Regions from separate parts of the Colwellia sp. MB02u-10 genome, predicted to be linked through region 1. Evidence: riboswitches for the same ligand, from Rfam matches in the RefSeq annotation. Region 1 holds a riboswitch; each other region holds the start of a gene.

The links. A riboswitch is a leader RNA that binds a small molecule or an ion and turns the genes downstream of it on or off. The one in region 1 is predicted to bind cyclic di-GMP.
Region 2: it holds a riboswitch for cyclic di-GMP, as region 1 does, so the genes downstream of both, H4J59_RS08070 (hypothetical protein) here and H4J59_RS16060 (methyl-accepting chemotaxis protein) in region 1, are expected to answer to the same signal.
Region 3: it holds a riboswitch for cyclic di-GMP, as region 1 does, so the genes downstream of both, H4J59_RS07630 (helix-turn-helix domain-containing protein) here and H4J59_RS16060 (methyl-accepting chemotaxis protein) in region 1, are expected to answer to the same signal.

What each region holds. Positions count from the first base shown of each region.
Region 1 covers NZ_JACGVK010000135.1:61,924-69,832, forward strand. The annotation lists gene H4J59_RS16040 (iron-containing alcohol dehydrogenase) at 1-699, shown strand, start outside; gene H4J59_RS16045 (NADP-dependent oxidoreductase) at 824-1,867, shown strand; gene H4J59_RS16050 (aldehyde dehydrogenase) at 2,040-3,371, shown strand; gene H4J59_RS16055 (2OG-Fe(II) oxygenase) at 3,407-4,192, shown strand; cyclic di-GMP riboswitch class I at 4,608-4,704, shown strand; gene H4J59_RS16060 (methyl-accepting chemotaxis protein) at 5,011-6,570, shown strand; gene H4J59_RS16065 (SIR2 family protein) at 7,228-7,909, shown strand, end outside.
Region 2 covers NZ_JACGVK010000112.1:66,901-74,809, forward strand. The annotation lists gene H4J59_RS08055 (Ig-like domain-containing protein) at 1-2,770, shown strand, start outside; gene H4J59_RS08060 (outer membrane beta-barrel protein) at 2,770-3,381, shown strand; gene H4J59_RS19810 (glutamate synthase-related protein) at 3,835-4,077, opposite strand; gene H4J59_RS08070 (hypothetical protein) at 4,629-6,008, opposite strand; cyclic di-GMP riboswitch class I at 6,073-6,158, opposite strand; gene H4J59_RS08075 (hypothetical protein) at 7,003-7,824, shown strand.
Region 3 covers NZ_JACGVK010000111.1:58,410-66,318, forward strand. The annotation lists gene H4J59_RS07600 (hypothetical protein) at 1-2,802, opposite strand, end outside; gene H4J59_RS07605 (hypothetical protein) at 2,799-3,098, opposite strand; gene H4J59_RS07610 (hypothetical protein) at 3,270-3,650, opposite strand; gene H4J59_RS07615 (hypothetical protein) at 3,701-4,231, opposite strand; gene H4J59_RS07620 (hypothetical protein) at 4,291-4,725, opposite strand; gene H4J59_RS07625 (molecular chaperone) at 4,737-5,453, opposite strand; cyclic di-GMP riboswitch class I at 5,583-5,658, opposite strand; cyclic di-GMP riboswitch class I at 6,290-6,365, shown strand; gene H4J59_RS07630 (helix-turn-helix domain-containing protein) at 6,776-7,186, shown strand; gene H4J59_RS07635 (EAL domain-containing protein) at 7,179-7,886, shown strand; gene H4J59_RS07640 (hypothetical protein) at 7,906-7,909, shown strand, end outside.

The sequences.
Region 1 (7,909 bases):
GGTAATAAACTACCTTTCTCTAGTCCGTTAGTTCGTCCATTATTTGCTGTGTTAGACCCAGGTGTGACTTTGTCATTATCGGACCGTCAAATAGGTAATGGCGTTGTTGATGCTTTTATTCATACTATCGAGCAGTACTTAACTTACAGCGTAAATGGCAAGGTACAAGACCGTTTTAGTGAAGGTTTATTACAAACATTGATTGAAGAAGGACCAAAAGCGTTAGCGCCAGCGACTAACGGAGACCTAGAAGTTCGAGCTAATATCATGTGGTCGGCAACCATGGCGTTAAATGGTCTTATAGGAGCAGGTGTACCACAAGATTGGTCAACGCATATGATAGGTCATGAACTTACCGGTGCTTTTGGTATCGACCATGCGCGTACCCTATCTATTGTATTGCCTGCGGTAATGAAAGTACGTAAAGAACAAAAACGTGAAAAATTACTACAATATGCAGCACGCGTTTGGCAGATAACGGATGGTGATGACAATGCACGTATCGATAAAGCGATTAGTTTAACTGAAGAGTTCTTCGAAACAATGCAAGTGCCAACACGTTTATCCCACGTTGATCTTGGTAGTAAAGATATCGACTTACTGATTGAACGATTAGAGCAACATGGTATGACGGCATTGGGCGAAAATGACGATATTACCTTAGCAATAAGCCGTAAAATTTTAACTCAAGCATTGTAATGCTTCATCATAATTAAGACAGGTATAAGTGGCGTGTGCATTACTTTACAAAGTTCACACGCAGGATTTTTAATACCTCTCAACACAATCTCTTTACATTAGCGCTTTCTTCATAGGAATGAACATGACTCAAAAAACTGATATAAATCGCCAAATGGTTTTGGCATCTAGACCTTTTGGCGCGCCAAAAGCTGAAAACTTTAACCTGGTAAATAGCGAAAAACCAACACCTAAAGCCGGCGAAGTATTACTTCGTACTGTTTTTCTTTCACTCGACCCTTATATGCGCGGGCGAATGAATGATGCTAAATCTTATGCAGACCCTGTTGCTTTAAATGAAGTCATGGTCGGTGGTAGTGTTTGTCGAGTAGAAGAGTCAAGCCATAGCGATTATAACAAAGGTGATTGGGTTGTCGCTTTTGGTGGCTGGCAAGATTATAGCGTTATCAATGGTAGCGAATTACTTAAGCTTGATAACAACATGGCTAACCACTCGCATGCGTTAGGTGTATTAGGTATGCCAGGCTTAACGGCTTACATGGGTTTACTTGATATTGGTCAGCCAAAGGCGGGCGAAACGGTCGTTGTTGCGGCGGCAACCGGTGCTGTAGGTAGCCTAGTTGGCCAAATTGCCAAATTAAAAGGCTGTAAAGTGATAGGCATTGCTGGTGGCGATACCAAATGTAACTATGCGGTTGAAACCTTAGGTTTTGATTATTGTTTAGATCATAAAAGTGAAAATTTAGCTGAGCAATTAGCGGCGGTTTGTCCATCAGGCATTGATGTATATTTTGAAAATGTTGGCGGTAAAGTGTTTGACGCTGTAATGCCATTATTAAATAGCTGTGCGCGCGTGCCTGTATGTGGACTAATTTCTCAGTATAACGCAACCGAATTACCCAGTGGACCGGACAGATTGTCTTTATTAGTGGGCACACTATTGACTAAGCGCATTAAAATGCAGGGTTTCATTGTGTTTGATGATTATAGTCATTGTTATCCTGAATTTAGTCAGCAAATGTCTAAATGGTTAAATGCGGGTGAAATAAAGTACAAAGAGCATAGAGTTGAAGGCCTTGAGAACGCAGTAAATGCTTTTATTGGTTTATTACAAGGTGAAAATTTCGGCAAGTTAGTTGTACGTGTTGGGCCAGATGAACTCGTATAAAACCGCGTAAAAATAATGAGGCACGATGATATAACCGCAGCACATCATCGTGCTTCTATTTTGTTATCAATTGATAAACTTGATGGCTAAATCTAATACATCAGATTTAGAACATAAAATTTAGAACATAAAATTAACAGATTACAGCTAATGTAATTTTAGGAAACCTTTCATGCCAACACTTACCTCCTACAACCCCATTAATCGAGCGCCATTGGGTGATGTACCTATTTGCGAGCCTGCAGATATTACGGCTATCGTTCTACGTGCGAAGCGGGCGCAAAAATCTTGGGCAGCATTGTCGCTTAATGAACGTCAACAAATAGTCGTTCAGGCTTATGAGTGCCTTACTGCAATAGAAGATCAGCTAGCATTATTGATCAGTAAAGAAATGGGTAAAGATTACCGTAGAGCAAGTTATGAAGTGGCTGGAACCGTTCAAAATGCCGCTTATTTCACCCAGGAAATAGCGCAAGCGCTAAAGACTGAATCAATGGGACCTAATGCTGAGATACAATATCGATCATTAGGCGTTGTTGCTGTGATCTCTCCTTGGAATTACCCTTTGGCTATGGCGAATAACTTGTTGTTGCCTGCACTCGTTGCTGGTAATAGTGTGGTATTAAAGCCGTCTGAAGAAACACCTCTGGTTGCCGAGCTTTTTGTTAAAACGTTAAATAAAGTGTTACCTGAAGGTGTGTTACAAATCGCACAGGGTGATGCAGAAACCGGTAAGGCGCTAGTTAATAGCGAGATCAATATGGTCGCATTTACCGGCTCATTAGTTGCAGGCAAACATATTATGGCCAGTGCGGCATCAGAACTAAAACGTTTAGTCATGGAGTTAGGAGGTAATGACCCTCTTATTGTAATGGCAAGTGCTGATATTGACGAGGCAGTTCAGTTTGCGGTGGCAAGCTCTTTTGAAAATACGGGGCAAATGTGTACCTCTACTGAGCGCATTTATGTTGATGAACGTATAGCTGATGAGTTTGAGCAAAAAGTCGTCGCTTTAGCTCGTCGATATCGTGCGGGTGCTTGGGATCAAAGCAATGCCAATATTGGACCTATGGTTAACCCTAAGCAGCATGAAAATGTACTCTCTCAACTAAAAGATGCTCATGTTAAAGGGGCAACATTCTTATTAGGAACGCATCATTATGAACTACCTTTTATACAGCCTACAGTCGTGACAAATATCACACCCGATATGCAGCTAGAAAAAGATGAAACCTTTGGTCCCGTTGTTGCCATAAGTCGTTTTAAGCAATTATCTGAAGCGGTTGAACGTGCTAATGCCAGTGCTTACGGCTTAGGTGCTGTAGTTTTTGGTGGCGCTGGAGCAGATAAAGTTGCGCAACAAATGGAAGCTGGCATGGTAGGCATCAACCAAGGTGCTGGCGGCATTGGGCCTTGGGTCGGTGCAAAACAAAGTGGTTTTGGTTTTCATGGTACTACTGCTGGACATCGTCAGTTTGCGCAAGTACGCGTTATTAGTAAATAAGTTAGTAAATAAGTCAGTATTTAATGGAGTCAACAATGAATACAAAAACAGATACAGTCGCCGATTTTTTTGTCGCTGCTTTAGAGCCTGGTGCTGAGCATCCCGCTTTACCTGCATGGGGTAACCGCCATATCAATGCGGCACACTTAGATGAACATTATGACGTCAGCCATATTAAACGACACGAGTTGGATAAAGTGCCGGGTGCATTTCAGTTGTTAAATGTCTTGGCAAAAGATGAATGTGAACGATTGATCGCGATTAGTGAAGCGTTAGGTTATCTGCCCGATGCTGCGGTTTCTTTACCGCGCAGTGTTCGACATAACGACAGCTTGACTTGGATTGTTGATGAACAAACCGATGGGATTATTTGGCAACGCATCTCGCATTTAATGGATGACCGACAAGCTATTTTTTCTGGCAGTAAAGCCTTGGGTATCAATGCGCGTTTTCGATTTTATCGTTATAACCCTGAGGATTATTTTAAACCGCATTCTGATGGTTCTTGGCCGGGTAGTCGTATTATTAATAATGAACTAGTCGCTAATGCTTATCCTGACCGTTATAGCCAAATGAGCTTTTTAATACTATTAAGTGAAGGCTTCGAAGGTGGTGAAACACGTTTTATGGTCAATGCGGATGATCCTACTAAACCGACAACAGCGGGGGGTAAGGTTAGTCATGTTGATATTCGAACCCCTGCCGGCAGTATATTGTGCTTTCCGCATGGCATGCATCCTTTAAGTTACATACACAGTTCAGTGCCGATTAGTGAGGGAGTTAAATATATAATCCGTAGTGATGTTTTATTTGAGTTGTGAAGTGGCATAGTTAATTTGGCCACCTACTAGCAAGTGGGGTAGCAGCTTAGAGAAGAACGTAGAGGCCTCAAACCCAAGGCTGCACTTATGACAGCCGAACAAATATTAGCTAAAATGGGTAGCTGACCATTATACGCGTTAAGCGCAAGCTAGCTATCGGCCGCTCTTTAGGTCAACTGAAGGCTAAAATTTAACATGAGGTTTGTAATGGTCAACTAACACTGGAAAGATTTTAAGCTATAAATTATTCCAGTTTCATTAAACCATTACAGCCCGCACTATCCTATCAAAATAAGAGTCGTTCAGAGCCAGTGAACTTACGGTCAAAAACAATTATATATATCCATACAGCAAGTATTAAGCCAATAGTATTGACTTGCCCAGCAAGGAACAATAGAATTAATTTACTGTATGGTTTTAATAAGGGCAACTTTCACCTAAAACTTTAAAACTTTAAAACGCAAAAACTACCGGTCTAAAGCGTTTAACGTTATGGCAGCGGAGTTACCTGAACCGGCAAATCTACCTGCCAATACTAGTTTCTTGAACAAGACAATTCAAATTATCCACATTATTCAAATTATTCTGGAACCAACAATATATGCCATTTCATTGTATAAAATATCATGCCCTTGTGTTTTTTATCTTACTAGTGTCAACGCCAAATCATGCTGTGGTTAGTGACAAATTAACCCGCGCTATATAGTTCAGCTTAAGTCAGTCCCTCTGTTAAAATTTTCTTCACACCATGGTTAAATGTTTTAGGATCAGTTTGATTTTAAACCTTGATTGTTATCGATTTCCCAAGGATATTCACAATGAAAAAAATGATATTAATTACAGTTTGTATCATGTTTGCTATAGCCGCAGTAACGAGTATAACCGCGACCTATTTTATCTCAAATCAAGAGATAGATAATATTATCTTAAAAAAATCCCAAGCGCAGGCTGCTTTAATCGCAAACAATGTTGCGTATGTGTTGCGCACATCTTCGAAACCCTTGCATGATTTACAAGCATTAATGACCTCTCTCAAAGAACGGCCAGATATTTCCTACGCAGTGGTTATTGATAAAAACATTAAAGCCATTGCACATAGCGATAAACAAAAATTAGGTAAGATTTATAAAGACAGTTATACCCTCGAGGGGGCAAGCAAAGGAAAGTCACAATTTTCGAAATGGTATGCAGAAATACAGCAAGTTTGGGTCTACGATATTATGGTTCCTGTTCATGTTGATGGTGAGCTCTTTGGTGCTTTTGATATAGGTATTCCTATCACAGAAGTAAGTGAAGCGGTTGAGGATATTATGTTGACTCTGTTGATCTCAATCCTAGTCATCTTTGTAATATGTGTATGCGTACTTGTTTTGTTATTGGCTAGATTTGTTAAGCCACTTTCGGGCTTGCAAAAAGCATTACAAGACATCTCTAAAGGAGATGGTGATCTTACCGTTAGATTACCCGTACAAGGCTCAGATGAGATAGCCAAGATCGCTTCTGATTTTAATATATTTGTAAATAACATCAATAAGATAATTTCTAAAACAGTCCAAACAGGTATAGATTTAGCTCGCTCAGCGACAGAAATTCGCAGTCAATCTTTGCAAGCGCTATCAAGAGGTGAAGAGCAAAGTGGTCAATCTTTAGTCGTCGTAACCTCTATGTCTCAAATGATAGCGACTATTAATGACATATCTCACAATGCCACTAGTGCGGTAGATTCAGCACAAAAAGCGAATAACGGGATCCAGAGTGGGCGACAAACGCTACAAAAATCTATTATGACGATTAATAATCTTGGCGATGAGATGACAGATATGTCATTGGTGATCACCTCGCTAGCGAAAAAAACGCAGTCTATAGGTTCTATACTGGACGTTATTAGAAGCATTTCAGAGCAAACTAATCTTCTTGCACTCAATGCTGCGATTGAGGCCGCTCGAGCAGGGGATGCTGGTCGAGGGTTTAGTGTGGTGGCCGATGAAGTAAGAAGTCTTGCGAGTAAAACAGCATCGTCTACCGATGAAATCCAAACAATGATCGACCAGTTACAAAATGAAGCAAAAAATGCAGTAATTGCGATGGATAGTAGTAAGTCTCTCGCAGTCGACAGCGCTAAAACAACGCAAAATGCTCAGGAAATGCTTGACGATATATCAGAACAAGTATCAATGATACTGGATGTGAATACGCAAGTTGCAACCGCCACTGGCCAGCAGTCAAGTGTTGCCAATGAAATTAATGTCAATATGGATACCGTTGACAGCTCTGTTAAAGAAGGCTTAAATGCGAGCTATGCGTTAGAAAAAACCAGCAAACAATTAGAGGAGCTTGCGCTCGCTTTAGATCACCATGTTGGGTCTTTCAAAATATAATATTACCCTCATGACGTACATGAAGCACGCTCTTACGCACGTATGAATGGATGCGTAAGAGCGGTGATGTAGCCCCTTTGTTATTTCAGACCTAGTTGGTGTCTCTCCCTCAAAAATGGGCTTTTGCAATAGCACAGCTTTGTAAGAAACTCACTTCTATCAAAAAGTATTTCTTCAGGTATTCATGATAGGAGTTTGGATATAACTATTCCGAAGTGTTAAGTCTTTTTAAAAGCTAATGTCTCGAATCTGCCTTCCTAGCATTCCAGCTAAAAATCTTGCCCTATATTTTCTAATGAATTAACTACTAGCGTAAACGCTGTGATGCCATTTTATATGGAAGTCAGTATGATTTTTTAGGTGTGTTACTAAGGCGTCTTAGTAAGACAGTATTTATTATAATCAACACTAAATAAATTAACTTAACTACCTGAATTAAATATGTTTTTTGTTTTTTTTTGTTCAGGTTGTATTACTGAGAGGTCTTAGTAACATGCCTTAATATACATGGGATTTAGCATTACCAGATTCTAATGCTTTGAAAGTATAGGATATTAATGTTAATTTAATGTTATTTGTGGTGCGCGTGTTACTCAGATGGGTACATAATAAGCTGTTGAAGCCATCGTACTTTTGCATCAAATTGAGAGAATATTAATGGATCTAAAGAAGAAAGCGTTTTTGCGAGATGTAGGTAAAGAACTTCCTGAAGAGAACGTGGCGGTATTTGCTGGAGCAGGAATGTCGGCAGGAGCTGGTTTTGTTAATTGGGCTGAATTGCTTAGACCAATAGCGGATGAACTTGGTTTAGATGTTGACAAAGAAAGCGATTTGGTTGCGCTTGCACAATTCCACTGCAATGATAATGGAAACAACCGTAGCCAGCTAAATCAAAGGCTTATAGAGGAGTTCTCACGAGAAGCATTAGAAACAGAAAATCATAAAATCCTTTGTCGGCTTCCAATTCGAACTTATTGGACTACAAATTATGACAAGATGATTGAGTCTGCTCTAGATAGATCTGGAAAAATAGCAGATGTTAAATATACAAAAGATCATCTATCAACAACTAAGCCAAGACGTGATGCTGTTGTGTATAAAATGCACGGTGATGTCGAACATGCAAACCAAGCGGTTTTGACCAAGGATGACTATGAACGTTATCACGTAAAAATGGACCAATACTTGGCTAATTTGAAAAGCGATTTGATTTCTAAAACTTTTATATTTATTGGCTTTAGTTTTACCGATCCAAATTTGGACTACATCCTTAGCAGAGTTAGAGTTGCGTATGAAGGTAGCCAAAGGCGGCACTATTGTTTTATCAAAGCTACTGAGC
Region 2 (7,909 bases), on a different contig from region 1:
TAGTTATGAAGATGATTTTAGCATCACCGTCGTTGATGATATTGTCGAGTTGGTGATTACCCAAGGTGCTGCAGTATCTGTTACAATGAGCGAAGATAATGCACCTGAAGCCTTTGTATTATCACTGGATGTCACCGATGATAATCAAGATGACTTAACATGGAATATTGTAACTCAAGCCACGAATGGAGAAGCTTCTGTTAGCGGTAATGATAATTCAGTTAACATAAGTTATTCACCCAAGGCAAACCACAACGGGGTTGATAGTTTTAGTATTCAGGTAACTGACGGTGTTGAAACCGACAGCATACAAGTGAATGTTATTATTGCTGCGGTGAACGACCAACCTATATTACAAGGCGATAGTTTTGTATTCGCTAAAAATACAAATAATAGTTACTCACTGGATGTATTGGCCAACGATACTGATGTTGACGGTGACACCTTAATTATTGAGGGTGTTAACGCGAGTATTGGTGATGTGGATGTCGATAATGGCATTGTCGTTTACCAGGCTCCCGAGAACTATGTTGGTAATGTCACCTTTAACTACTCAGTACGAGATGGCCAAAAAGGTCGCGCTCAAGCCAGCGCTCAATTAGAAATTACCGGGGTACAAGAGGGGCAACCGCCCGTTATTACTTTACCTGGTGATGTCGAAGTTAATGCAACGGGTCTGTTTACTAAAATTGATTTAGGTGTGGCGACTGCGGTGGATGCCTTAGGTAATCCATTATCAGTTAGCTTAGTTGATGGTATTACCTTTTTTAAACCCGGTAATAATATTGCCTACTGGCAAGCCATTGACAATGCGGGGAATCAAACTATTGCAGAACAAAAAGTGGTTGTTCAACCCCTCATTTCAATTAGTAAAGATCAAGTGGTTGGCGAAGGTAGCACAGTCACGGTGCGGGTATTACTCAATGGCATGGCACCGCAATATCCACTCGATATTCCGTTTAGTGTTTCAGGCAGTGCGCTAGCGGATACCGATTACACCCTGGCACAAGGTAATCTGGTGATTACAAGTGGCACTCAAGCAGAGCTTGTGTTTGCTGTACTGACCGACGATGAAGTCGAAACCGATGAAACTGTGATAGTAAGTTTAAACAGCAACTTTAATTTAGGCGCTAAAAATAGCTCCACTATCCGGATCAGCGAAGCCAATATTGCACCAAGTATAAACTTACTCGTTCGTCAAAATGATGAAAACCGCTTTACTGTGAGTCAAGTCGACGGTCTGGTGCGGATCCAGGCGCAAGTTAGCGATCCTAACCCGAACGACCAACTTACAAATGTATGGGTGGCCGATCAAGCATTAGTCAATACCAGCAGCGATGCGCTTATATTTGAATTCGATCCTAGTGCGTTGTCCGCTGATGTTTATAAAGCGACCTTCACCACCACTGATACAGGCTTATTGTCAGACTCGCAAACCGTTTATATTAACCTGGTTAACAGCCTAGCTAGTTTAACGGCAATCGATACCGACGGTGACTTAATTCCAGATAACGAGGAAGGCTATGCAGACACAGACGGCGATGGTATTCCAGACTATTTAGATGCTATTAGTGAATGTAACGTTGTCCCAAGTCAAAGTGTGACACAAGACAGTTTCTTAGTAGAGGGAGAGCCAGGGGTTTGTTTACGCAAAGGTTCGCTTTCTATAGCTAGCCAAAGTGGTGGTTTACTCATTGATAATAGCCAAGCAGAAAATGATTTAACGGTAGATGAAGATGTCACCATAAGTGGCGACATTGTTGACTTTATTGCCTATGGTTTACCTGAAAAAGGACAAAACTATCGACTTGTTAATCCACAATCTCGTCCAATTCCACAAAATGCTATCTATCGTAAATATAGTCAAGCGAATGGTTGGTTCAACTTTGTAGAAGACGATCAAAACCAATTATCTAGCACAAAAGGGGAGCGTGGATATTGCCCATCACCTGGAGATATACGTTGGAGCGCAGGATTAACCGCAGGTGACTGGTGTGTTCAACTACAAATTGAAGATGGCGGACCAAACGATGATGACGGACAAGCCAATGGTGCGATTGTCGACCCAGGCGGGGTTGCTGTAGTCAACCAAGGTAACCAACTACCGGTTGCTAATAATGACACCGTAGAATTAGCTTGGAATATGATTATTACTATCGATGTGTTGAACAACGACACCGATGCAGACAATGATATGTTGGAAGTAAGCAGCGTAAATGCGAGCTTTGGTGAAGTGATAGTGAATAACGATAATACCATTACTTATACACCAAACTTAAATTATGCCGGCAAGGATACGATTAACTATGGTATTACAGACGGCCAAGGTGGTAGTGATTCTGCGCAAGTGATGGTAACCGTCCAACCTAATCGAGCGCCTGTTGCACAAAACGATGAAATCACTATAGACGGCAGCACCGCAGTTAATATTAATGTACTGAGCAACGACAGTGATATCGACGGTGACACACTGAGCATTGAACTTGCGACGGCTCAGTCGGGGCAAGTGACTGTAAATAACAATAGACTCACTTACACTGCAGGAGATTTTATAGGAGATGACATCATCAACTATACCATTAATGACGGACAAGGCAGTCAAGCAAATGGCATATTAACCGTGACAGTCACAGGGCCTAAAGCCGTTAAAGTGAACAATACTTCATCTGGCGGTGGTAGCGGCATCTGGAGTTTACTGACATTATTCGCGGCTCTGTTAATGAGACGACAATCCACTCAGACTGCTCAACAAGACAAAGGGGTAAAATAATGAATAGGTTTACGATTAAATTGACCCTGATATATAGACTGGTTATTTTATCGGTTAGCGTGAGCGTAAGCGCTTTAACACTAGCTGCAGAGCCCATGAGTATAGCGGTTTCTGTTGGACAATCTCAAGCTAACGTCCGGCAGAACCACGTTGATATTACTCATGTTGATGATACTGATAGCAGTTGGTCACTGGAGTTTGGCTACCAGCTTGAAAAAATAGCGATTAAAGTGGGTTACGTAGATTTAGGTGAGGCGAATGTTGAATTAAACGCTGAGTCCTATGTACCCCAGACCTATCATGAACAAGTGAAAGCAGTCGCGCCTATCTTGGCCGAAGGTTGGACGTTGGGCGTTGAAGTGCCTTTGTACCAATATGAGCAATGGTTTGTGGCCGGTCAAACAGGATTTTTATTTTGGGATAATAAAATTACTAGTCAAATTGATATAGGCGAAAGACTGACGACTAAGATAAGTGATACAGATATTTATTTTGGTGTGACTGCTAGTTATGCAGTATCAAAAAGCTGGTTAGTTGGGATCCAATACAGAAACTATATGTTGGATGAACCAGTTAGTGATGTAGCCATTAAGGTAAATTATCGATTTTAATGGATGATGATGCAGTTACATTGAATACTTAATGTCATGGCCAGTCGCTTTTATGCTGCTGGCCATTTTTTGGTTTCGCTTTGATTACCCGCTACGCGATACTAAAATTCAGCCCTACCACGACCAGGACTTTCCCGATTTTTACCTGTAAATTCTGAACTTATAAGGCTATGGCTGGCAAAAAATGTGCAACATCATAGCTGCATTAGTGATGTACTGGCCGACCCTACGCTGTATCCAAGTCTTGTAGTACAAAGAGTCAATAACTCGCTGGCAAGCTCCCCAAAAAAAGATAGCATTATGTATCATCACAATGCTGTGGATTTTATTTAAAACTATGGGTATTGATCATACGCCACCATTTAGCATACAGCTTTTTTTCCATGTCATCGTCAAGCTCGTTCTTTTTTAAAAACGGAAAAAAATCCCTGATAGTACTGATCTCAACAGAATTCAAATCCTGATAAAATGACTGGGCTGCAGTTGGCTGGTATGGGTAAAATCACTGGCTGATAAAATCTCTTTGAGGGTATGAATAGTACGATCATGAAATTTCTCCACCCGAACGACTTTTTCTGGCACGATCAATCCACGTTGACGGCCCTCGTCTTGTGTTGCCACTCCGGTGGGGTACTCCCCTGTGTGGCATTTCATTGATTGCACACACCCAACTGTAAACATAAATGCGCGGGCCAAATTACATCAGTCGGCACCCATGGCACAATTTTCTGCGATGTAAAACGTGCTGTGTACTTTGCCACTTGCCTTCTATTAAGTTTTTTATTTTGGATAACGCAAAATACCTTAACCATATTAGAGGTTTTTTTGACCTAGCGTTTTATCGAGTTAGTTTATAAACACCATGAGTCGAGTGTATGTTATAGACCTCACTAGTGTGGTTTTCAGACATAAAATGAGCTTGGCTCTTGCTATACAATATTTACTAATGCCACAAAACGCTTGGTTTTGTTATTTAACGTATCATGGCTAATGTTTACTTTGATATTAAGCAGAGGTTATAAATTTATTGCTATAAAGATGTCATATTTATAAAAATGGCAATTCAACCACTATTAATGGCTAAGTGCCAAAGGTGAAGTTAAGCGCATGATGGATAATTCGTTTTATTTAGCCTGATAAAATAACTAAGAATAATCAAAAGATGATTTTTATGTATTTGTAGCTCATGGTGGATTTAGCAGTAATGAGCGGTAAATTTACCGGCCATTACTTTAACATGAGGTGAATTATTCTTGTCCGGTATACCAATACTTAACAATATCCTCTGCCGGTTTACCGCGGATAGATTGAGAGATATTAGGGAAACCTTCAAAATTGGGGGTTAACGTGGGTGAAAGCCAATAACCGGTATGAATGTCGACGCTGTTAATCATAAAGGTATCTTGCTCTTCGATCGCTTGCATAATGCCTTCTATGCCCACTGATTGCACAGAAAAGTCAGTGACAAAACTCTCTTGAATACAACTAACTTCAGTCCCGTCTTCTAAACTTCCTGGAGTACAGAAACCATCTTCTTTCCAACCATTGAGAAAAAAGTCTTCACGACTTTGCACTTGAATAATAAGTGTTATCGGTAATTCTATATTTGACGTACCGTGCCAGCATGGTTGGTTAATATCACCACAATATATTTGCATATGCTGATTGGTCAGTGATTCAAAGGTTTTCTGCTTGATCAGTTCCGTTGTTAGCTTGGCATCTTCTTCGGCGTTAAATTGATTTCCGCAGCACTGTAACGCATTGATTAAAATACTATCTACTCTGGAAAATATTCGTTGATCATTAATTACAGTCCCTATTTGCCCCCAAGTAATCTCACCGTCAAAATTGGCTCTGATATCATCGATAATTTCGGCAAATCGCTCAATATAATATTCTTTTAATTCGTCGGTATGCAAGGTGATCCACATCGCGTTCCAGTCAGCAGAAATACCTTTTATAGCTATTTTCTGGGCATGTTTTGCCTGAATAATCATATTGTTTTGATGTGCATCCAATATGATTTTAAGCTTGTCCAAGGTGAGTTTCTCACCTTGCTCAACAATAATATCGCCATCGACATTGTTTTGAGTAAACTGCCAAGAAAAATAAATATCAATGTTGAGCAAACGTGCTTGCTCGACAATATATTCTATATATTTTTTAGGCGTATGATAATTAGCTTCGGCGACTACCCATGGTTCTTGGCTATCGTTCCACTGACCATAATTGTAAACCCAAACCCTTTGTGCACCAGAAGCATTCATTGCTTGTAATGCTTCAAGATACATCAGCTTTACATATTCATCTCTGGAACAATTATCGCGAGCAGACTGGGATAGGCCATCATAAATCCAACTAGGGGAGTAGTCTTTAAAACTAATACCTCTCACTATATGACTAGAAAGTTTACCTCTGGGGGATGGGGTTTCAAGTTTACCTTTATATGATTCAGGGTAGTCAGCAGAATGAGGGTTGACGCATGAAGTCGTTACAGGTGACGTGGCTACAGAGGTTGTTGTTACTGGTGATGGATTTGATACTGTATCGCTACTATCACCTCCGCCACAAGCACTTAGGAACAAAATAACAACGAATTGAATAAAATACTTATTTGAGAAAAACATTCACAACCTCTAATAAATGATGTAATTAATAAATCACGGTAAAGGTTGTAAAAATATCCATATAAATAGCAACCCCACGACCCTATGCAATGCACTTAGGCTGGTAGCTTTGCGTCTATTAATTTTCATTAATAGTTGCCAGTTATTTCACGAGTCTACTGTAAGGTAAGATAAAATCAAGGTAATTTATACACGTCATTAAAAGTAGTGGCTCTAGCGATTATAGAAAGAAAAAATTAGAGAATAGATTGTTAGCCATGGTTCAATTTCACAAAAGAGGTTGAGCGGATGATTGATCATGTTGATATGTTAGTGGTCAGTAAAATGACAACGAAGCAATAAATGCGGCCAAAATAAACTGTCATTTAACCTGTGTCTGGTCCGGTTTATCAATCAGTTATCATAGTTGTAGAAGCTAAAAAAAGATCAAAAAAACAGAGTTTCTGGGGCGTTTTCGTTTCTGCTTTGACTCGTTGACGAAATAGGTTTGAATACGACGGGGACGCGCAGCGAATACAGCTGGTTATTTGCCGGAGAAGAATACGGCATGTAACACGCCTGGGACCTTTTGAGTGTTGGCAGAAAAACCCGCAGCGGCTTTGTCGTTAATTTGCAGATTAAGGCACAATAGCTCTGACAAGAAATTGGATGTCTGGTGCTTACCGTTGCGTTATAATCAGCGCTAAATAATTCTATAATAACAAAGTTGAGCATATCTTTGTCCCACATGAGAAACTGCGAACGTTGCTATGATTCATACTTTTGCAACTATTCAGGCAACCTATGGGATCACTGTCCTGCTTGCCGTCGCAGCATATTGAACGAGCGAGACCGTCGGCATTATGATGCCGTGCAACAACAGCTACAGTACGCATATGGCTGGGGCCATAATATAGATTATGACGTTGCCCAATATGATTATGTTCTAAACGAAGATGGTAGCCTTACATATAGCTGTAGGCCTAGCCATAATTATCATGCCCAGGTAAGGCAGTTGATAATTGATGGTTTTCTTGCCCGAATCGCCCAAGAATATATCGAGGGTGCTACGTCGCAGTATATGCTCGATACGGCTTACGGCGCTGGAGTTGATGAAGCCTGCCACACATCTTTTTTCATTCGTCATGAAACAAAAGGATTTACCTTCACTTATAGAGCGGAACCGAAAGTGCATTTTGTCTTTAATGATAATGGCGAAGTCATCTCTAGGGCTTATGTCCCTTTTGAAGACAAAGAGATGCGAAAATCCTATGGACGTGGCTGCGCAGACTATATCCGTCAAAATCCAGATTTATGCCAAGAGCAAGCTCAAACCAGACAAAGGATCGCTTACGAGGCAAAAGTCCAAAGTGAGGAATGGGTTGACGAGCTTGCTGTTAGAAACATTAAGCGTTTAAAATATGTTGTATTAATACCCTGGATATTACTTCATGTAGTTGCAGCGAGCTTCTTATTGGTTTTGTCTTATCCCGAACCTGAAGGTTTTTGGGCTAGTAGCTGGCATAAGGCGAAATATTACGTCTTGATTCTCGGCATTTACTTTTCAGCATACATTCCTGGCTATGTCGCAAATTACAGAATTACAGGCGCGAATTGTAGGTACACCGAAAAAAAGCGAGATGAATTGCTGCAGGCTTTAGATGTGCCTCTGCAAGTAGTCGCCGTCAATAAAAATCCTCCCGAGCCATCCGGAACACAAATTGACTCACCTAAGTACTGGACGCTGTGGAGAATTTTTTTGGCTCTTGCAATCAATCTGGTTGGAATTCTATTAGCGGCTTATTTGTTCGAGACATATGTTTGGCCTATAGCCTAGCGGTGTTCCTTTTCGCTCAAAGCTGCTTTTGGCAAGTTTTCTGAAACGCTAACTTCTAGCACATTTGAGAGATTAATAATTGAGT
Region 3 (7,909 bases), on a different contig from region 1:
AATGTCCGTTACTTTAAAATCCATTCCCTCATAAAAATCGCCAGTTTCTCCTGAGCTTACAACAACCTCAAGAACATCCTTTTTAAGGGTTACTGTTTCACTGCCCAGGTAGTTTATTTTCAGGGAATATTCTCCCGGCTGCAAATCCTGAACAACATAAAAACCATCGTATTCAGGCTTTATACTGCGGTAGTAGACACCGTCTTTTTCAACTATTATTTCCGCATAGCTGAAAAACTTTTTCCTGATTTTACGCTCTACTGAAGGTAGGGTAATTGAGCCCATAATCAGGGACAAGGGCACAAGCCCCACAGCCACTTTTTTACCCGATGCGGGGATAAGCTTGATTTCCTTAACATCATCCGCGCTGAGTGTGGGATCAATCATAGTGCCTGAATAATCATAACGCAGTTTGTTGTTTCGATAGGGAGAAACATCGGAAAGGTAAAAAAGCCCCGCTTTATTGGTCCTTACCTTATTTTGACCTATACCGACTCCCACCCCTGCAAGGGGTTTTTCATCCCGCTCCATTTTCCCGTTGCCATTTTTATCAATAAATACAGCCCCCTCAACATAACCCTGATCAGGGGTTCGGGCATGGTTAAGCGTGAAGGGTTTTTTCAAATTAATAACTTGTTCATAGCTGGCGCCAACTCTGTGTTTCTGCTCTCTGTCGCCGCTGCTGTAGTTATAGTCCATCTTTAAAAACGTATTAAATTTGTATTCGAAACTTATTCCTAAGCTGAAATGATCATTTTCATTATAATCCACATCAATGTTAAAGGAGTATTTACTGTGCTGACCGAATCTTTTTCTAATTTTGCCGGTATACTGCCACTTTGAATCTCTGCTCGTATTATACCCAGCATCTAAGCTGTAGGTAAAATCTTCCCGGTTGGCATAAAAACCTATCTTCCCAGTGTAATTAGCACTTCGGTTATTATCTCGGATGTTATTATCCCTGATGTTATTATCTATAGTAACGGTTTTCCCAAGATCCAAATCCATTCGAATTTTTCTGCTAATGTCATAACTTAAGCCCGTATCGTATTTCTGCTTTATCCTGTTCAGGTACTTCTTAGTTGAAAACCGGACAAAATAATCACTTCGGCCATAATCCCCGCTTATCTCAGCTTCCTGGTAGCTTTCCTTACTTTCATCCTGAGCCAATCGATTACTGTACTGCTCATAACTGTAATAAAATTGTTGAGAAAATAGCTCGGTTTCCAATTCGGTGATATAACCCTCGCTGGGGTCTTCCAGAGAATCATAATAGGAAAAATTTATGACTAAGGGCACAGCTAAAGTTGAAAAACGGTATCCCGCGTAGTGCTTTGCATATCGATACAGCTTGTCTTCATTGCGGGTATCGTAATAGTTAAAGGAATAGGTGAGGTTGTTGGTCAAGCCGTAAGCGATGCCATATTTCTTATCATCCCAGGAAAGGTTTTCTCCGCCTGTGTTTTGACCATAGAAAAAATCATAATCCCACTTTCCCTGCGAGAGAAAATCATGTCCCGACATCACATTGATACTTTCTTCCTCAATGAGGACACCGTTTCTGTCATATATCTTTATCTTGAAGGCATCTTTTTGACTTCTCATATCCAGAGTAAACTGATACTCCTTTCCTTCCACCGTTTGATAGTCTACTACCTTGCCGTTTTGATAGATTTCAACCATTGAGTTCTTGGGCGCCGCCCCTCTTATAGTGAGTTCCCTGCCGGAACGCTTTACACTGTAGTCGTTGTTACTGACTGATATCCCGCGGATTTTACCGTTATAACCCAAGATATCGTTGCCCGTGACATAGTTATCACCAAGAGTGACGGTTTTATCCTTAAGCAGGTAAGGATATTTCAGGCTGATATCCTGCAGCTCTCCACTGGCGTAAAGATTGTGCCTGACATTAAAATCACCGTAGAGCAGTTGGGAGCTGTATTCCATCTCCAGATTTCCCTTTGTCTCCTCTTTCTTAAAATAATTGCTAAAATCATTGATATCATACCTGAGCTTAAGCATGCCAAGGTCAATCATCCTACGATCCGCTTTCATAAACAGGTCGTTCTTCGAAGCGGCTTGCTGGTTATTTTTATCCGCTTCTATGTTGCGCTTTCTTCTTTCCGCGTTTACCCTATTATCCAGCGGCAGATTGAAATCTGGTGATATTTTCAACGTGTATTTTTCCGCTATCCACTTAACGCCTTTTAGGGGGAGAAGCTCAGCAATAGTCTCCTTCTCAATATACAACCTGCCATCGACTTCTATACGGTTAAGCATTTTCAGCTCGGTTATTATCCGCCGCTGCTGCCTGTCGGGAAACAGGCTGCCCGCCATCAGTAGTGTGATCTTGTCTTTATCAATGGAAAGCTGAGTATATTCAGTGAGCTCGGTAAGCTCTAAAAAACCTTCAATATCCAGATAGATACCGCCGTCATAGTCGCTCATTACCTCAACAAATTCCTGCTGCAGGTAACTGCCCACCTGAAGAGTGATCATATTTTCAAAATAGTCATCCTGCCTGTCGGGAAACAGGCTGCCCGCCATCAGCCGTGTGTTTTTTCCCTGATCGATAGAAAGCTGAGTATATTCAGTGAGCTCGGTAAGCTCTAAAAAGCCTTCGATATCCAGGTAAATACCGCCGTCATAGTCGCTCATTACCTCAACAAATTCCTGCTGCAGGTAGCTGTGCACCTGAAGAGTGATCATATTTTCAAAATAGTCATCCTGAACGTTGGAAAAAGCGGAAGAACAAAAAAGAAGGCTAGATAACATAAGCCATGCCGCTCTTATCAAGATCATTCTTTCCACAATGTCAGTACGGAAAGCACTGCCGCGAAGAGAATTACATAATAAGTCGGTTTTTTTGCATGCGCTTTAATGAGATTTTGAACAGTTAATTTTTCAACGGGAAAATAATCACAGCAGCAGACGACTTTTAATAAGAAGTCAGAGAATGGTAATAGCAATGAATTATTTTTTCTGGCAGAAGCTTTCTTGGTGGACAAGTCTTGTTGCTTAGCTTTATTTAGGTTAGCGGCTAAATCATTCAGAATAGTGAACGGATCAGGTAAAAACGGAGACGTAGTGATATACAAAACTGAACCTGCCTTATAGTGATTAATCTACTCTGAGCTGCCTGTAATATCTAGCAATATAATCTACCGATGGAGATCTTAGCTTTATTAAGCGAAGCGTAACTTGAAGTTGAACTGTTTGAATAGTTGAATACAACCAGATAGAAAATGGTAAATGGGTAGGTTATTCAGCTAGTCTAGATATTCAATATCATATTTAATCTGTTTTCTGTGTTTGCCGCTGACATTTTTTTCTCCCAGCAGAGTAAAGCCTATTTCAAACTGTCCTTCGCCGTATTCATCGAGTCTGATAATCGGGTTTTTAGCCTTGAGATTGTCTATTCTAACCCCTGAAGTCAGATAGATAGCGCCGGTGGCCTTAATTTGTATCATTACCCTTTTATTTTCGATCCCCTTTACAGAGATAATCACCCCCTGTTCAGGAGTAACCTCCAGTCTGCTACCGTTATAGAGCAAGAGATCTTTTAATTGAGCATTTTTCACCCCGACAATCTCCAGAGGAAAAACCAATGCTGAATAGAGAAACAGTAAAAAAAATAGAAGTTTGTTCATTGCTGTGCAGCCGGATGATAAAAGGCAGCCATAGGCTGCCTTAATCTTAATTAAGAAGCGTTAGCAGTTGGTGCTACATAATCACCATTTGGTGTAGTGCCTGTATTTGCAATAGCATCATAGTAAACAGTGAACGTAACGGTCTCAGAAACATCTGTATCAGGTGTAAGCTTCGATGTATCAAGATCAACAGTGAAGTTAAGCTCTGCTGCTGTGCTTGTATCAGCATCGAACGGCACAGTAGTAGCACCCGTATCAGTTCCACCTATCACCAGCAATCCGGCAGTGCCACTTGGTGCAATTGAATAGGTGAATGTTTCTCCAAATTCACCCTGCACGTCAGCAGTAATATTTTGAACTGTAACATCAGAATCAGTGTAAACATCCCCAAAGTCGATATCTGTTAAATTTAGCCCAACAGTGATAGGGGTTATATACTTAGCAACCACATTGATTACAGAGTTTACGCCAGTTTCATCATCTAATGTGCCAGATGAATTAGCCATTGCTGTTGATGACATTGCTAGGATTGATGTAGCTAGTAATACTTTTTTTGATGTTGTTGATAATAATTTTTTCATTTTGAACTCTCTCTATTTCACTTGAAAATAAATAACTTTCCCGCGGTATTGCCGGAAAATTATTGTGCGATATCGTTGTAGGCAACCATCACAGTGACTGTAGCGGCAAGGTCCCCGCTCATATTTCCTGTGTCCAGGTCAACATAAAATTCATGTGCCTGATATGCTCCCGTGCCTGTGTCTATATAAGTTAAACTGTCTGCTGTGTATCCTCCGCTAGAGCTGCGTGAAATCTGCACTACGCCTGTGCTGTCATCATTGCTTATCTCCACCGTATAGTCATAGGTGTTTTCTGCATTGACAGTAAAATCCACCACTACACTGTCCACTTCGCTATCGTTATAAACATCGCCAAAATCGATGGCAGAAAGAGCAAGGGACAGCTCTATTGCTTTTACAGCATCGCCGTTGATGTAAAACACCCCCTCTCTTTCCTCAAATTGAGCTTGTGAAAACGCTGAAAAAAACAACATAATAAAGGCTATTTTATTCACGTGCAGCGCTCCTAGAGTTCAAAGTCGAAGCTCTTGGTAAAATCAATTTGTTCATTAACAAAAACAACCTGCGCAGTGTCGGCTTTAACATCCATTTCCGTTGACTTTTTCAGCTCGAACGAATGCGCCCGGTAGAACCCTTGTTTAAAGCTTTGCTCTTTTATTAAGTTTTTGTTGTTGTAAAACTTAACTTCTATATCAAGCGGATAGGAAAAATTCCCGGTATTTTTAGCCGTTCCCAGCAAGTCATAACCTTGGTCTGTTTTCTCAACCCGCAAGGCATCAAAATTCAGTCCGGTTTTAAGCGCGCCTTTTCGACCGTAATAGGGAACCCCGATATTCATTAGCATAGTTACTTGGTTTTCATTACCTCTCGGAGGCATCTCTTTAAAAACAAGCAGCGCGACATACTCGCCATCCTGTAAATCTGTTTTTATTCTTGGCGCGATTTTTACTTGTATTTTACCCTTAGGCGGAATCACTACTATTTTAGGATAAGCTACCAGATCATCTCCCAGATAGTATTCATCTTTAGCCCATTTGGGTTTTTCAAAATCTACTCTGACCCGCACCACTTGGTTTCCTGAATTAATCAAGGTGGTCTCTTTGGTCACAGGTTGGTCAAGGTTGACACCAAAACTTGTTCGGGTAACCGAGAAGCCAGCAAAGCTGTTAATGGAATAAGTGCAAAGTAATAGTGCAATAACACCTTGTAAATAATTTTTCATATGAATCAAATAATTCCTGCTACATTTTTATCTTTAACGAATTTTACAAAATTCAGGCAAAAAAAATGGCCCTCATAAAGAAGACCATAGATAAAAAAATAGCTCAGGAAACAAAAGTGTTTATTCACTCTCGGCAACTGGCTACCATTTTACAGGCCCTTTAGCTTTGCGTCCCTAGGTTTCCCTAGGTTTGCGATTTATTCACTTTATAAATATTACAACGAAATTATATAACCGCGGTAAAAAGCGATTATCTGATAATGACTTATGTCATTTGTCTTGTGCTGATCAATAATTAAGCTTTGCGATATTTACTAAGCCAACGATATCACAAATACGGGGGATACATATTATTATAAATTTTATAATAATATGTATCCCCCGTATTTGTCTGGTGGTAGGTAATCAGTTCTGAACAATAGGGGGTAAGTTAACGCTAGCTACTTATTAAGGATATTTAGACAGTTTAAAAACTTATATTGTACAGCTCAGCTTATAGTGTCGTTATCAAACCGTTAGTGCTGGTAAACTCATAAAATAGACAAGAGAAAGGATTAACAAAAAAAGCGTTATATCAGAAAAATAAGCGCTTATCTTAAAAATATTTCAAGCAATAGATAATGACAGGCAGGCGAAGTTAATGTCAGAGAAATATACTAGCGGCTGGGTAATTAAGTTAAAACAATGTAAGGTAAATGTTACTAGGTTTATAGGCGACTCAGAGTCAAAGATAATTATAAAATTTATAATTATCTTTGACTTACATTCAAGTCGGTAAATGTGACACAATAGTATTGTACATTTTTATGATGTGATCTTATCGCAATATTTATAAAATTAACTAATCGCAAACCCAGAGAAATCTAGGGACGCAAAGCTAAAGGGCCTGTAAGATGGTAGCCAGTTGCCAGAAGTGAATCAACACTTCTTGTCCTCCTGAGCCTGTTTACCAATGGTCTTCCTTACGAAGACCATTTTTTTGCCTGAATTTTATATTTATTTAAATAATAGCGGTATCTAAGCGTTAATTAAATAGGGCTAAAGTTGGCCTTTATAGCTTAAATAAAGTTAAAAAAGTTAACGCATTTCACTTTACTCATGAAAACTGTTGACGTCATTATTTTGACACCACTAAAGTTATAGATATAAAAGGTACTACTTTTCAATAGGTTTAAAATTTAATCCATTATATTTATCGGGTTATAGCATAGAAGCAAATATCATATCTCACCGAATTAGAACGAATCCTTTAAATCAATGATGATTTAATTTAGTAATTAGGAATTAGTATTTTTAAATTTTAAAATACGCTAGAGGAAATAATGGAATTAACAAATTTGTATAATGCAGATAATGCAGATAAGGCATGTAGTGATTATTGCTCAAAATGTAAATGTCCTAACTTATCAGACTTTTCTCCTGAATTCTCATTTGATTATAATAATCAAATAGTTAGCTTTAAAGGTGAAAGAGCTAAGCTTTCAAAGAGAGCATTTAGATTACTTTGTGCATTTATAAGGTTTAAAGATATTCCACTCAGTGTCAAATTTTTACATGACTATGGCTGGCCTGATCAATTAGTCGTTAAAAATAATTTAGCGGTGACCATATCTGAAATGAGAATCAACCTTAGACACACTAACTTAACAATAGAAAATATTAGAGGGTTTGGCTATTTATTAAGCTCAGTTGTTCATGAAGGCGAGCATATTAGGAATTCAACTTATGGATAAGCTTCAATTAATTACGTTTGATTGTTGTGTTTGGGGCAAGGTGATTATTCAGCCCCGTACAGAATTAATTATGACAACATTAGAACAATGCAATCATGCCGAGTTGCTCTGTAGTATCACCAGTCAGGCTAATAATATTCCAGCTGATGTGTTTTTCCGATATTTAACCGAGGGTGAGCATTTAAAATTATTTAAATTAATTTTAAATGCTTTAATTAATGATTCAAAATATAGGAGTTACACCATTAGTTTAAATACACCGATACAGGTGATAAAAAACTTTGATGAATGCTTTCCTATTTTGGATAATAATAAAGAACAACATCTTGCTATTGAGATATTAGAACACGACATACAACAATTTGGTTACTTAGAGTTAGCGATGCTTGATAAGATAAATAAGCGTCCAAATGTCAGCTTATGGCTTGATGATTTTGGAAGAAATCAATCAAATTTTGATATTCTACTGTCTAAAAAAATTGCTTTCAGTACCATTAAAGTATCAAAAGAACTTTTTTGGGGACTAATGGCATCAGATGTTTTATTTTTAAAAAGTTTACTCATTTTTCTAAGTAATAAGCACCAAGTGGTGGTAGAGGGAGTGGAATCAGTAGAACAAGCCAGTTTTCTCTCCCAATTTAGTCACATAAAAATGCAAGGCTATTTGTTCCCAACTATTAAATATTTTTCTTATGTATAATGCAGCAATAGAAAGGGTTATGA